Regions from separate parts of the Limnohabitans sp. JirII-29 genome, predicted to be linked through region 2. Evidence: predicted binding sites of a transcription regulator. Region 2 holds the regulator's gene; the other holds the start of a gene.
What was found. Region 2 encodes FNR, which switches genes on or off when oxygen is low (the NO sensors DNR and NnrR bind a similar motif). Its sites were predicted from a motif close to TTGATNNNNATCAA; they were not measured.
Positions count from the first base shown of each region.

Region 1: the regulator FNR is predicted to act here: its motif matches at 4,464-4,477, upstream of clpB (ATP-dependent chaperone ClpB).

Region 1 is NZ_NESB01000005.1:179,465-187,208, forward strand. Features, by position in the region: gene B9Z39_RS10165 (thiamine pyrophosphate-binding protein) at 1-454, opposite strand, end outside; gene B9Z39_RS10170 (MFS transporter) at 472-1,683, opposite strand; gene clpB (ATP-dependent chaperone ClpB) at 1,778-4,381, opposite strand; gene moaE (molybdopterin synthase catalytic subunit MoaE) at 4,516-4,992, opposite strand; gene moaD (molybdopterin converting factor subunit 1) at 4,995-5,246, opposite strand; gene glp (gephyrin-like molybdotransferase Glp) at 5,243-6,487, opposite strand; gene mobB (molybdopterin-guanine dinucleotide biosynthesis protein B) at 6,484-7,014, opposite strand; gene thrC (threonine synthase) at 7,011-7,744, opposite strand, start outside.
Region 2 is NZ_NESB01000001.1:183,590-191,333, reverse strand. Features, by position in the region: gene B9Z39_RS00915 (GntR family transcriptional regulator) at 1-28, shown strand, start outside; gene B9Z39_RS00910 (FAD-binding and (Fe-S)-binding domain-containing protein) at 32-3,121, shown strand; gene B9Z39_RS00905 (sulfite exporter TauE/SafE family protein) at 3,173-3,892, opposite strand; gene hemN (oxygen-independent coproporphyrinogen III oxidase) at 3,892-5,313, opposite strand; gene fnr (fumarate/nitrate reduction transcriptional regulator Fnr) at 5,402-6,127, shown strand; gene B9Z39_RS00890 (hypothetical protein) at 6,191-6,496, opposite strand; gene B9Z39_RS00885 (FixH family protein) at 6,554-6,832, opposite strand; gene ccoG (cytochrome c oxidase accessory protein CcoG) at 6,837-7,744, opposite strand, start outside.

The DNA of each region.
Region 1 (7,744 bases), on a different contig from region 2:
CAAAGGCACGGGCGATGTACTCAGGAATGCGCTCTGGGTCGTCAATGCGCTCCACACGTTTGGCCATACCGCGGGTGCTGGGGCCAAAAAAGCTGTTGTAGTCCACCTCTTGAAAGGCTTCACGGTCACGAAAGTCGCTCCCGACATCACCCACAAATAAAACCATGGGTGCGCTGTCTTGGAAAGCTGTGTGCACGCCAATCGACGCGTTGGTGGCACCAGGTCCGCGGGTGACAAAACATACACCCGGTCGGCCCGTCAAACGGCCTTGAGCATCGGCCATGTATGCCGCTCCGCCCTCTTGCCTGTTGATCACAAATTGGATCTGGTCTTTGTAAGCATGGAAGCCATCCAATACGGCCAGATAGCTCTCACCTGGCACGCCAAACGCGTGCGTCACACCTTGCTCAATCAAACACTCCACCAACAAGTGGCCTGCGATTTGTTGCCTCATCAACTTCTCCTATTTATTCAAGCATGCACTGTGCGGCGCCCCACACTTAAAGCAACCCACACACTCAGCAAAAGAACCGAAGCGGCGCCGATCAACGTGGCGCCATACCAACCTCGGTCCATGAAGACACCAAAAATCAGCGGGGAGATGGCCGATCCGACATCGATGCCCGAATACACCATGCCATAGACCCGCCCGGTTGCTCCTTTGGGCGTGGCATTTTTGATCATCATGTCTCGCGATGGCCCACCGATCCCAATGGCCAAGCCCGTCAATGCCAACACCACCATGGTGGCTGTTGCGTTTAACCAGCCGCTGCCACACAAGGCCATGAACAATGCTGCCACTGACATACAAACAGCCACCACACGTTCGCTGTGACGCGGTATGCGCGCGGCCAAAAATCCGCCAACCACAACACCCGCCGCAGCGCACAACATATACGCAGTGAGCGTCATGGTTGCCGCCTCAAAGCTCACGCCGTGCATGGCCTGCAAGATTGATACAGAAAAACTTTGGACAATCACCAAGGTCATCGCCGTCAACATGAAAAAACCAAAACACCACCAGACCACGGTATTTTTCAAAAAAGCCAAGCTGTGCGCCTTAGGCACATCGCTCGCATGCACCACGGCATGCGTGAGCAAGGTCTCTCGGTACCACACCAACAAAAGCAAAATCCCGGCAAACAGGCAAGCAGCTCCCCAATAGGCCACACGCCAATCAAACAAGCTGCTCAAACCGACCATAAACACGGGTGCAACAGCCCAACCCAAATTGCCAGTCAAGGCGTGTGCGCTGAAGGCATACCCGAGTCGCAGGCTAGACACTTTCTGATTCAAGATGGTGAAGTCTGCTGGGTGAAAAGTGCTGTTGCCTAAACCGAGCAGTACCGCCACGACCAACAAGGCCGCATAACTGTTCGCCATAGCGGCCAGCAAGCAGGCCAAGACAAAAGCTGTCATGGCAGCAAATAGCACAGGACGCGCGCCAAAGCGGTCAACCACAAACCCAGCTGTGGCCTGGCCCATGCCTGAGACCACAAAAAAGACCGACATCAACAAACCCAATTCAGCGTAACTCAAGCCAAAGGTTTGGATGAAGACGGGGAACATCAAAGGCAGCAATAAATGCGAAAAGTGCGAGCTAGCATGCGCCAAACCAACCAGGCCAATCACAGCAGCGTCATCACGCCAAGGCACGTCGTTAGGGGCAAGGGTGGTGCTCATGATGTCTCAAAAAAATAGCGCAAAGGCAGGATGGGCAGCATCCTAACCTTTGCGCTTGCGCTGAGACGTCGACTGGGGGACAAGCCCCCAAGTTTTAAGTCGCCACTTTGGTGAAAGCAAATTCACCCGGTGCGCGCACCGGATCGACACTGACGGCAATTTCATCTTTAGGACCGAACTTGCCTTCCAGCAAAAGCTTGGACAGCGGGTTCTCAATGCGTTGCTGAATCGCACGCTTGAGAGGACGCGCTCCAAACACTGGATCAAACCCAACCTTGGCCAATTCGGCCAAGGCCGCAGGAGAGACTTGCAGGCCCAAGTCCATCTTGGCCAGACGCTCGGACAGCACCTTGAGCTGGATGTCAGCAATGCGCGCAATGTGCTGCGCATCCAGCGAGTGAAACACCACGGTTTCGTCGATCCGGTTCAAAAACTCAGGACGGAAATGGCTCTTGAGCTCATCCCACACCGCATCTTTGATGTCTTGTGGATCTTGCCCCACCATGCTTTGGATGATCGGTGAGCCAATGTTGGAGGTCATCACAATCACGGTGTTTTTGAAGTCCACGGTACGGCCTTGACCGTCGGTCAAGCGGCCATCGTCGAGTACTTGCAACAAGATGTTGAACACGTCTGGATGGGCTTTTTCCACTTCGTCGAGCAACAACACGCTGTAGGGCTTGCGTCGTACAGCCTCGGTCAAATACCCGCCCTCGTCGTAGCCCACATAACCGGGGGGCGCGCCAATCAAACGACTGACTGAATGCTTCTCCATGAATTCGCTCATGTCGATGCGAATCATGTGGTCTTCGCTGTCAAACAAAAAGCCCGCCAAAGCTTTGCACAACTCGGTCTTGCCCACACCCGTAGGGCCCAGGAACAAGAACGAACCGGTTGGGCGATTGGGGTCGCCCAAACCAGCACGTGACCGGCGAATGGCGTTGGCCACTGCCGTGATGGCCTCTTCTTGGCCCACGACACGCTGGTGCAGCTTGTCCTCCATCTGCAACAGCTTGTCACGCTCACCTTGCATCAATTTAGACACCGGGATACCCGTCGCGCGTGCTACCACTTCAGCAATTTCTTCGGCCCCTACTTGCGTGCGCAGCAAACGATGCGTCCCTGGCTTGGCAGTCTTGCTGCTTTCTTTGGCATTGGCTTCTTTCAGGCGCTTTTCCAGCTCAGGCAACTTGCCGTATTGCAGCTCAGCCACCTTGTTGAAATCGCCCTTGCGGGTGAATTCTTCGATCTGAAAGCGGATGCGGTCAATCTCTTCCTTGACCTGAGCACCACCGTGGGCAGAGGCCTTTTCAGATTTCCAGATTTCTTCAAAGTCGGCGTAATCTTTGCCAAGCTTGGTGATTTCCTCCTCCAGTAAACCCAAGCGCTTTTGAGAAGCCTCGTCTTTTTCTTTGCGCACGGCTTCACGTTCAATCTTGAGTTGAATCAACCGCCGATCGAGCTTATCCATCACTTCGGGCTTGGAGTCGATTTCGATCTTGATCTTGGCGGCAGCCTCATCAATCAAATCAATCGCCTTGTCAGGCAAAAAACGGTCTGTGATATAGCGGTGCGACAACTCGGCCGCAGCAACAATGGCCGGGTCGGTGATCTCCACACCGTGGTGTACTTCGTATTTTTCTTGCAAGCCGCGCAAAATGGCGATGGTGGCCTCCACGGTGGGTTCGCCCACAATGATCTTCTGGAAACGACGCTCCAGGGCTGCATCTTTTTCGATGTACTTGCGGTATTCATCCAGCGTGGTGGCCCCCACACAATGCAGCTCGCCACGTGCCAAAGCAGGCTTGAGCATGTTGCCAGCGTCCATAGCACCTTCGGCTTTCCCCGCCCCCACCATGGTGTGGAGTTCGTCGATGAAGACGATGGTTTGGCCCTCGTCCTTCGCCAATTCTGTGAGCACGCTTTTCAAGCGTTCTTCAAACTCACCTCGGTATTTGGCCCCCGCCAGCAAAGCCGCCATGTCGAGAGACAACACGCGCTTTCCTTTGAGCGAGTCAGGAACTTCACCCGACACAATGCGCTGGGCCAGCCCTTCAACGATGGCCGTTTTGCCGACACCAGGCTCACCAATCAGCACCGGGTTGTTTTTGGTACGGCGCTGCAGCACTTGGATCGCGCGGCGAATTTCATCATCACGGCCAATCACCGGATCGAGCTTGCCGCTGCGAGCGCGCTCGGTCAAATCAACACAGTATTTCTTGAGCGACTCTCGTTGCCCCTCGCTCTCGGCGTTATCGACTTTTTGCCCTCCTCGCACTGCAGTGACTGCGGCTTCCAAGCTTTGACGTGTCAATCCGTTGTCCCGTGCCAGCTTGCCCCAGTCACCTTTGTTGTCACACAGGGCCAGCAAAAACAATTCACTGGCAATGTATTGGTCACCACGTTTGATGGATTCTTTTTCAGCAGCTTGGATAAGCGAGACCAAATCTCGTCCCACCTGCACCTGTTCTTGACCCTGCACTTTGGGCAAGCGATTCATCGCCGTTTCAGCCGCAGCAGCCAAACCTGTGACGTTGGCACCCGCACGCTGTAGCAACGACTTGGGGCCATCGTCTTGGCGCAGCATGGCCACCACCACATGCGAAGGCTCGATATAGGCGTGGTCGTTGCCCAGCGCCAAAGTTTGGGCTTCTGAGAGAGCTTCTTGGAATTTGGTTGTCAGTTTGTCAAGACGCATGAAAACTCCGGAATCGAATATTGAATTGCCTCATAGCTGAGGCTGATCCCTTACATTTCAAGTGAGCGCGACCTAACAAGTGTTGACCTGGGTCAAAGCAGCTGCGTTGAGGGTCGAAAATGACCCGGCCACGCTCAAACAGCGTTGTTGACTTGAATACCCCAGCGTGCCAAAGCTTGGTCGTCGCTAACGCGGGCGTCCACCCAACGTGCGCCTTCAGGTGTGACTTCTTTCTTCCAAAACGGCGCCTGCGTCTTGAGATAGTCCATTAAAAACTCACACGCCTGGAAGCTCATACCTCGGTGTGCTGAAGTCACGGCAACCAGAACAATTTGATCTTGAGGTTGCAACAAGCCCACGCGATGGATCACGCGTGCGGCGTATATGTCAAACCGCTGTTGGGCTTGAGCCAACATAGCCTCGATGGCTTTTTCGGTCATGCCGGGGTAATGCTCCAACTCCATGCTGGAGACTTGACTGCCCTCGTTGCGTTCGCGAACCGTGCCAACAAAACTGCACACAGCACCAACGCGGGCATCACCTTGTCGCAAAGCAGCCAACTCTTGACTGACGTCAAAGTCTTGGGTTTGGATGGAGACCGTCATCGACATCTTCAACCACCCGTCACCGGAGGAAAAAATGCCACCTCGCAGCCATCGGTCAAAGCAACCGAAGCCTCACACAAGTCTTGGTTGAGCGCCATGCGCACCGCACGGCCCGGGGCCAGCACATCGGCATACGCACCGCCTCGGGCGATCAACTCTGCACGCAAATCCGCCAGCGTAGCGGCCTGAGTTTGAACGGCTTCGCTGCCATGCCCCACAGCTTCACGGATGGATGCGAAATAGCGCACAGTCAAGTTCATGCCAACCACTCCGTAAACGAAATGAAACTCACCGTGTCTCCTGGCGCAATGGTTTGCCCGGCGGGGTTATCTACCACGCCATCCCCCCAAACAGCCGACGTGAGCACGCCTGAGCTTTGATTCGCAAACAAATCCAAACCACCTCGTGCGTTGCGTCGCACACGCAAGAATTCGCGTCGCTTGTCGGCACGGGGCCAGTCGAAATGTGCCGTCAACTCAGTGCGAGCAATCTCGGTCTGTCTGACACCTTGCAAGGCCAACACAAACGGACGAACCAATAGCAAGAATGTGACAAAACTCGACACCGGGTTACCCGGCAAACCCATGAAATGACACGCCCCTGATGCGCGATCTGTGCGGTTGACCTGGCCATAAGCGAACGGCTTACCAGGTTTGATGGCGAGTTGCCACAGGTTCAAGGTGCCCAGTGCTTGCACGGCGGGTTTGATGTGGTCTTCCTCTCCGACTGACACACCACCACTGGTCAAAATCAGGTCGTGGTGGCTGGCTGCATCACGCAGCGCCTGAAGGGTGGCTTCACGTTGGTCGGGCACGATGCCAAGGTCCGTCACGTCACAGCCCAAGCGTTGCAGCATGGCACGTAAAAAGAAACGGTTGGAGTTGTAAATTGCGCCTGGTGGCATGGCATCAGGCGCCACATCACCCGGCATGACCAACTCGTCACCCGTAGAAAATAAAGCCACGCGCGGACGGGGCGCCACCTGCAATTGGGCCAAACCAATGCTGGCGGCCAGGCCCAACGAAGCGGGTGTGAGTCGGTCCCCCGCAGCCAACACCTTGGCGCCGCGCGTGACATCCTCACCCGAGCGGCGAATCCATTGTCCGATCGGCACCCTCTTGAGCACCTTCACCTGTGATGGCTCCACCGCTTCACAGTCTTCCTGCATCACCACCGCGTCTGCACCTTCTGGAATGGGGGCACCGGTGAAGATGCGGGCAGCTTCACCTGCCCCCAAAGGCGTACCGTGAGAGCCCGCAGGGATGCGCTGTGTCACACGCAGCAACGCACCAGCCTGAACGCAGTCGGCCACTCGCACGGCATAGCCATCCATGGAGCTGTTGTCTTGCGGTGGCACTTGCAAGGCAGACGTCACATCTTGCGCCAGCACCCGACCATCGGCCTCGAAGGTCGAGACCGACTGCACACCTGGCAAAGGCTGGGCGTGCGCCAGCAATTGAGGCAGGGCTTCATCCAGAGACAACAAGGCAGGTCGGGTCATAACAGAGGTGGGTTGTAGTCGAAGCGGTCTTGGTTAGCCATCAACCAATCACAGACCGCCTCGGGGTCGTTCAAATCTAGCACAGGGCGCTGCGTGGCCTCGGGCAAAGCCTCGGGCGAATCGGTGGCAATGGCGACCACAAAATCATCTTCTGGATAGCGCACGGGTTGGCCCGACGCTTGACGCCATACCTCGACTTTTTGCACATCGCTGCGCTTGAAGCCTTCAACCAGCACCCAGTCCACGCCGTCATAGACCTCGGCCAACAAATGGTGAACAGAAAGCTGCGCCGGTTGCTCAAACTCGCGCTGTAAAACCAATCGACGGTGCGAAGCCACTACCACCTCAAAAGCACCGGCTTCGCGATGCCGCCAGCTGTCTTTTCCTGGATGGTCGATGTCAAAGTCATGGTGCGCATGCTTGACCACAGAAACTCGCAAGCCACGCAGACGCATGACGCCAATCATTTGTTCCACCAAGGTGGTTTTTCCAGACCCGGAAAAACCGGCAAAGGCCACCACTTTCATGCGTGATCGCAATGTTGGGTGATGTAGGCCTTGACTTGGGTCACATCGGCAGGCATCACCTGCACGCGACGTGGAAGGCTTTCTATGCCTTCAAACTTGGCTGGGCAATCAGGCTCGCGGTTCAAAGCCTCTACGATGGTGGCTGCAAACTTGATCGGCAATGCAGTTTCAAGCACCACCATCGGGACACCCGCTTGCATGTGCTCACGTGCTACTTTGATGCCGTCTGCCGTGTGGGTATCCACCATTTGTCCAAAGGACTGGTAGACCGAACGAATGGTCTGCAAACGATCTTCATGGGTGCTCTTGCCACTGACAAAACCGTAGCGCGTTGCGGCTTGTGCAAATTGCGGATCTGCACTTAGGTCAAATCGGCCCTGCGCGGAAAGTTCGGCACCGAACAAGCTGTTGACCCGGGTGCCATCACGCGCCAGCAAATCGAACACAAAGCGCTCGAAATTGCTGGCTTTGGAAATGTCCATCGAAGGACTCGACGTCTCATGTGTGTCGGCGCTGCCGCGTACTCGGTAGACACCAGTTCGGAAAAACTCATCGAGCACGTCGTTTTCGTTGGTCGCCACCACCAGTTGGGCGATGGGCAGGCCCATCATGCGTGCAACATGACCGGCACACACATTGCCAAAATTACCGCTCGGTACGGTGAAGCTCACGCGTTGGGCGTTGTCTGTGGTGACTTGAAAGTACCCCGCAAAGTAGTACACCACCTGCG
Region 2 (7,744 bases):
CCCACCCAAAACCTCACGCAAAGCCTGACCCATGAACGCCCCCCTGCCCCGACACATCACCGAAACCGCCAGCCAAGTCTTTGAGCGCGTGGCCAGCACCAGCAACGAGGTGGCCGGTCGTCTGGCCGCCCGACTGCGTGCCGAAACCGAGGGCGAGGTGTTGTTCTCTGCGGCTGATCGGGGACGCTACGCCACCGACGCCTCGATTTACCAAGTCACGCCCGTGGGCGTGTTCGTGCCGCGCCATGCCCATGAGGTGCCCATCGCCATGGCAATCTGTCGTGACTTAGGCGTGCCCATCGTGCCGCGCGGCGGCGGCACCAGCCAGTGCGGCCAGACCACGGGCGCGGGCTTGGTGATTGACCACAGCAAACACATCCGCCAAATCGTTCACCTCGATGTGGACCAACGCACCGTCGAGGTCGAGCCCGGTTTGGTGCTGGACCACCTCAACGCCGAACTCAAAGCCCACGGCCTGTGGTTTCCAGTGGATGTGTCTACCAGCGCGCAGGCCAGCTTGGGCGGCATGGCGGGCAACAACTCATGTGGCAGCCGCTCGATTGCCTACGGCAACATGGTGCACAACGTGGTGGGTGCTTCGGCCTGGTTGGGCGACGGCGACTTGTTGCAGTGGGGCCGCTACGACGCGAGCAGCGGGCGGGCGCGCCAGATCGGTGACTTTGTGAAACGCCTGGCCAATGAACTGCAACCCGACATCGAGGCCCATTGGCCCAAGGTGCTGCGTCGCGTGGCGGGCTACAACCTGGACATTTTTTGCAACCAAAACGAACGGCCTTACACCGACGACGGCTCGGTGAACTTGGCCCATCTGCTGGTCGGCAGCGAAGGCACGCTGGCGATGACCAAGTCGCTCACCCTGCGCTTGAGCGAGTTGCCACGCGCCAAGGTACTGGGGGTGGTGAACTTCCCCAGCTTTTACAAGGCGATGGATGCGGCGCAGCACATCGTCAAGTTGGGCGACGGCACCTTGACGGCGGTGGAACTGGTAGACCGCACCATGATTGATTTGTCGCTGCAAAACCCAGCCTTTGCGCCCACCATTCGCACGGCACTGATTGGCGAACCTGAAGCGGTGTTGCTGGTGGAATTTGCCGGAGCAGACAAAGACAGTTTGAAACCCAAACTGCGCCAGTTGGTGGAACTCATGGGTGACCTGGGATTGCCTAGCAGCGTGGTGGAGATGATCGACGACGCACCGCAGAAAAACCTGTGGGAAGTGCGCAAGGCGGGCCTGAACATCATGATGAGCTTGAAGGGCGACGGCAAACCCGTGAGCTTTATCGAAGACTGCGCGGTGCCCCTGGAGAGCCTGGCCGAGTACACCGATGCCTTGACCGAGGTGTTCAAGAAACACGGCACCAAAGGCACCTGGTACGCGCACGCGTCGGTGGGCACACTGCATGTACGCCCGATTCTGGACATGCGACGCGATGGCGCTGCCAAGATGCGCGCGATTGCCGAAGAAGCCAGCGCCTTGGTGCGCAAATACAAAGGTGCTTACAGCGGCGAACACGGCGATGGGTTGTGCCGTGGGGAATGGATTTCATGGCAGTTCGGCCCCAAGATCACCGAAGCCCTGGGGCAGATCAAACAAGCACTCGACCCGCTGCACCTGTTATCGCCCCAACGCGTGGTCAACCCACCCAAGATGGACGACACAACCCTGATGCGTTATGGCCAACCCAACGGCATGCCCTACCAAGTCATCCCCATCCAAACCGCACTCGACTGGAGCGCCTGGAACGTCCACAACGACCCCGCCACCGAACAAACCACCGCACCCGGCACCGGCGGTGACCCGGCGCTGGGATTCGCCAAAGCAGTGGAGATGTGCAACAACAACGGCACCTGCCGCAAGTTCGATGCGGGCACCATGTGCCCGAGTTACCGTGTGACGCGTGACGAACAGCACCTCACCCGTGGACGCGCCAACACCTTGCGTTTGGCACTGAGCGGGCAACTCGGCACCGATGCGCTGACCAGCGAAGAACTGCTTCAAACCATGGACCTGTGTGTGGGCTGCAAAGGTTGCAAACGCGACTGCCCCACCGGCGTGGACATGGCACGCATGAAGATCGAAACCTTGCACCAATACAAGCGCTACCACGGCCACACGCTCAAAGACCGCTTGATTGGATTTTTGCCGCGCTACGCCAAACACGCAGCACGTTGGTCAGGCCTGTTGAACTTGCGCAACCGCGTGCCACTGTTGGCCAAACTGGCCCAAAGCCTCACAGGTCTGTCTGCCGAGCGCAGTTGGCCCACTTGGCAGCGTGATCACTTTTTCAACCGCAGCACCTTGGGTTCAACCGCCGAAGAAGTGCTGATTGCCCCCAAGCCCGTGGTCCTGTTTGTGGACACCTTCAACGGCTACTTCGAATCTGACAACGCACGTGCTGCCATGCGCGTGTTGCAAGCCGCAGGCTACCAAGTGCACGTGGCGTCCAAGACTCGGCAAGGTCATGGCAGTGACCAAGGCCATCTGTGTTGTGGCCGTACCTTTCTGGCCAATGGCATGGTAGACCAGGCGCGTGAACATGCGCAAGAGCTGCTCAACGCATTGCTGCCATTCGCCAAGCGGGGCATTCCCATCGTCGGCTTAGAGCCCTCATGCCTGCTGACCTTGCGGGACGAAGCCCTGGTGCTGGGCCTGGGTGAAGTGGCGCACAAGGTGAGCGAACAAGCCATGTTGTTCGAAGAGTTTTTGGCGCGCGAAGCGCAAGCCGGACGGCTCGATGCACTCAAATCAAAGCTTGAGCCCACGCGTCAACCCATCTTGCTGCACGGCCACTGTCACCAAAAAGCGTTTGGGCTGATGCCACCCGTGTTGGAAGTGATCCGTCTGATTCCCGGTGCCAAACCTCAGCTGATCGAGAGCAGTTGCTGCGGCATGGCCGGCAGCTTTGGCTACGAGGCCTCCCACTTAGAAGTCTCAAAGGCCATGGCCGAGTTGAGTTTGTTGCCTGCGGTGCGTGCCGAACCCGACGCCTTGGTGGTGGCCGATGGCACGAGCTGTCGCCACCAAATTGCCGATGGCGCACAACGCCAAGCGGTGCACGTGGCCAAGCTATTGAGTGACCACCTCAAGCACCATGCCTGAAGGTGCGCGGGTCCGAGGGTGCTAAGGCACACAAGGACTGTGTGCCGCTGGTTATTGAGGCACCAAGCACCACGGCGCTTGGTACTCCACCAAGCCCATCCACAGCGCCCAGCCTGAACTGGCCATCAAGGCAGCACCCGCCAAGCGCACACCCCAGGCACCGCTGTTGTCACCCGCAGGCTTGAAGCCGCGCAAGCGCAGCCACAGCCAGGGCCCCAGGGTCAACACCACCGCACTGCCAAAGGCAAACAAGGCCATCACGCCAGCGCCTTCCCAAGGGCTGTTGCTCAAAGCGGCCACCAACAAGGCGCCGTAGAGCAAGCCACAAGGCATCAACGCCCACAACATGCCCAGCAGCATGGGGCCACCGCGTTGTAGCTTCAGGTGCGCGGTCATGGCCTGCACCTTGCGCCACACACCGCGGCCCACACCGTCTAGCCACAGCGGTTGCTCAGCGCGCCACAACAGCAGGCCACCGATCAAAAAAGCAAGGATATGAAACAAGGTCCAGACCGGGCGAAACACGGCCGACTGGGTGGTGAGCCAGCCCACCCCTTGCATGGTGGAAGCAGCCAATGCCCCTAAGGTGCTGTAACCCACGATGCGCCCCATTTGAAACAGCAGCATGGCGCGGGTGTCGCGCCCAGGGCCCACGCCTTGCTTTTGTGCGGCCCGCCCAATGCCAGCACACGCAGCGCCACACATGGCCAAGCAGTGTGGCCCGCCCGCCAGCCCCATCAGGAGTGCGGTGAGGGCCAAAGTAGAGTTCATCAGATGATTTTAGAGAAGCGCGCGCGGGTTCGGTCAGCTTGCAAATATTTGTCAAACACCATGGCCACGCCACGTACGAAAAACCAACCCAACTCGGTGACCTGAATGCCATTGCCATCCAGCGTGACCAAGCCCTGCGCTTGCATGTCCGCCAAGGTTTGAAGCTCGGTGGCGAAGTACTTTTTGAAATCCAGCAAATGCGCCACTTCGACCGACTCAAACAGGACATGGCCTTGGCACATCAAAGCCATGATGATGGTGCGGCGTACCAAATCGTCGCGAGACAAAGCCAAGCCGCGTTCTACTGGCAAACGCCCTTGGTCAAGCAGGTCGTAGTAAGCCTCTAAGGTTTTGACGTTTTGGCTGAACGTGGCCCCCACATGGCCAATGGCGGAGACACCCAGCGCGATCAAGTCGCAATCGGGCTGCGTGCTGTAGCCCTGGAAATTGCGGTGCAAGCGACCTTGGCGTTTGGCCACGGCCAAGGCATCGTTGGGCAAAGCAAAGTGGTCCATGCCCACGTACACATAGCCCGCGCCCATGAGCACACGCAATGCACTGGAGAGCATGACCAACTTGGCGCTGGCAGGCGGCAAGTCTTGGCTGTGAATGCGCCGCTGCGGTTTGAAGCGTTCTGGCAAATGCGCATAGCCATACAAAGCAATGCGGTCAGGGCGCAAGTCCACCACTTGGGCCAGAGTGCGTTCAAAAGTCTCAGGCGTCTGCATGGGCAGGCCGTAAATCAAGTCGATGTTGACCGAGTCAAAGCCCAGTGCGCGGGACGCGGCCACCAAGTCAAACACCTGCTGTGCAGGCTGAATGCGGTGCACGGCTTTTTGCACGTCGGGGTCAAAGTCTTGCACGCCAAAGCTCAGACGGTTGAAGCCCAGCAACGCCAAGGTGTTCAAACGCTCGGCGGTCACGGTACGCGGGTCAACCTCGATGGAGTATTCGCCACCGGGCGCAAATTCAAAATTGCGGCGCAACATGGCCATCAACGCGCGCAGCTCGTCATCGCTCAAAAACGTGGGGCTGCCGCCACCCAGGTGCAGTTGTGACACCGTTTGGCCTGCGCCTAAGTGCGCCACATTCAAAGCCACCTCGCGCTCCAGGTAGCGCAAATACTCAGCACCCCGCTCATGGTGTTTGGTGATGATCTTGTTGCAGGCACAGTAGTAACACAGCGCCTCACAAAACGGGATGTGGATGTACAAGGACAGCGGATAGGCTTTGACCGCCACGCCTTCGCGACGCTGTTGCAGCGCCTGCAAATAATCGCTCTCGCCAAAGGCCTCGACAAACCGATCGGCGGTGGGGTAGGAGGTGTAGCGTGGGCCTGCCACGTCGTAGCGACGCAGTAGATCTGGGCTCATCACATCGACAGGTCTTGAAGCCAGGTTGTTGGTTTGAGGAGAGGTCATCGATGGTTATCCTTTTCAGGAGGATAATGTGCCCATAAGTTGACTGACACACTTTGACCTGTATCAACTCACTGTTTTATCCCACCCTATGAGTATCCCTAGCATCAAAGTCGCTTGCTCCAACTGCAACTTGCGCGAGCTGTGTATGCCTTTGGGTCTGTCTGACGACGAACTCAATCGCATCGATGACATCGTGGCCATCCGCCGACGTGTGCCCCGTGGCGAAAGCTTGTTCAGGAATGGTGAAAAGTTCAACGCGCTCTACGCCATTCGTACCGGCTTCTTCAAAACCTGTGTCTCCTCAGAAGATGGTCGTGACCAAGTGACGGGCTTTCAGATGGCGGGCGAAATCATTGGCTTGGATGGCATCGTCAGCGACCTGCACACCTGTGATGCCGTGGCGCTGGAAGATGCCGAAGTGTGTGTGATGCCTTTTGACCGCATCGAAGAACTGTCGCGCGACATCAATGCCTTGCAGCGTCATGTGCACAAAATCATGAGCCGCGAAATCGTGCGCGAACACGGCGTGATGTTGCTGTTGGGCAGCATGCGCGCTGAAGAACGCTTGGCGGCCTTTTTGTTGAACTTGGTGCAACGCTTGCATGCACGTGGGTTTTCGCAATCCGAGTTGATTTTGCGTATGACGCGCGAGGAAATTGGCAGCTATTTGGGGCTCAAACTTGAAACCGTGAGCCGCACGTTTTCAAAATTTGCCGACGAAGGCATTGTCGAAGTGAAGCAGCGTCATGTGCGCATCTTGAACACCGAAGCCCTCAAGCTGTTGGTCAACGCACAAACGTGCCAGCCCACTTAAGCGCTTGCGCCCCAAACAAAAGGCCTGCTGATGCAGGCCTTTTGTTTGGAGTAAATCAAGTGTTCAAACAGGTTGCTCGCAGCAGGATTCTTGTTTAGGACATCCATCGGGCCGCTCGGTAGGGACCATCGGGCAACGGTTGGTTTCAAACGGAGACATGGACAACAAGGTGGTCAGCGCACTGGACCCTGCGGTGATGATCCAAAAGGCGAAAAAAGACAGGGTGTAAATGCCTTGACGCGACATCTCAACAGGTTGTCCGAACCATTGCATGTCTTGGGGGTCAAACATGGCAAACACCACGACTTCCAAAACACCTGCCACCAAAAAGGCGGGCCATACGATCCACATCATGCGTTGTGCCAACATCAAAATTCTCCTTGTTAGGAACTCGTCATCAGTGTAGGCCCGCTTGATGGTTTTCCATCATGGGGTTTTCGTGGGCATCTGCGCTTTTGGCGTCGCCACGTGGTTGCGCGCTTGCATGGCTGGCATCATCTGCTGCGCTTGTTCAGCTAGGGTTTTGTTGATGTTCAGGCCTTGGCGGTAATAGTCCTCAGCCACCACCGGATCAGGAATGCGGATGGCGATGGCCAAGGTCACGAACCCAGCCACCACGACCACCGCTGGCCCTGCAATGATGAGCCACACATGGCCGTACTTCCACCAAGGTTGCGTGTCGTGTTGTTGTTTCAATGCAGTCATAGGATTACCTCGGCACAATGAACACTGACTTCTCGACCACCGATTGGCCAGACTCCTGTGCTTGAATTTCAAACTCGATTTTGTGAGATCCAGCCTCAGCAGAACCATACGGGATATCGGCGCGCAACACAATCCAGCGAGCTTGAGCGGGTGCAACGACCACATCGGTTTCAGTTTCAATGCGTAGCTGTGGCAAACCTTTGACCGTCAAGTGGTAGGTCTGTTCAGACTCTGCTGCATTCATGATTTGCAGGCGATAGACGTTCTCTAAAGTGCCGTACTCGGTGATACGCGCCAGCGACGCGCGGTCGCGCACCACATCCACCTTGAACGGTGTACGCATGCTCAACGACACCAGCAAGCCCACCACCAACGCCACCAGGATCATGGTGTAGATCTGCACACGGGGACGCAACAAACGCATCCACATCTGACGTGGCGTCCATTTGTTTTCCATCGCGTTTTGTGTGGTGTAACGAATCAGGCCTTTGGCATAGCCCATCTTGTCCATCACGGTGTCGCAGACATCGGCGCACGCACCACAACCAATGCACTCGTACTGCAAGCCCTGGCGAATATCAATGCCCGTCGGGCATACCTGCACACACAAAGAGCAATCCACACAAGAACCTAAGTTGAGCGTGCCCAAATCGGCTTTGCGTGAGCGTGGGCCACGGGGTTCGCCCCGTTCGGTGTCATACGTGACGATCAAGGTGTCATGGTCAAACATGGCGCTTTGAAAGCGTGCATAAGGACACATGTATTTGCACACTTGCTCACGCATGAAACCCGCGTTGCCGTAGGTGGCAAAAGCGTAGAAAAACACCCAAAAGAGTTCCCATGAACTCATGTGGCTCAAAAAGAATTCCATGGCCAACTCACGAATCGGCGTGAAGTAGCCTACAAAGGTGA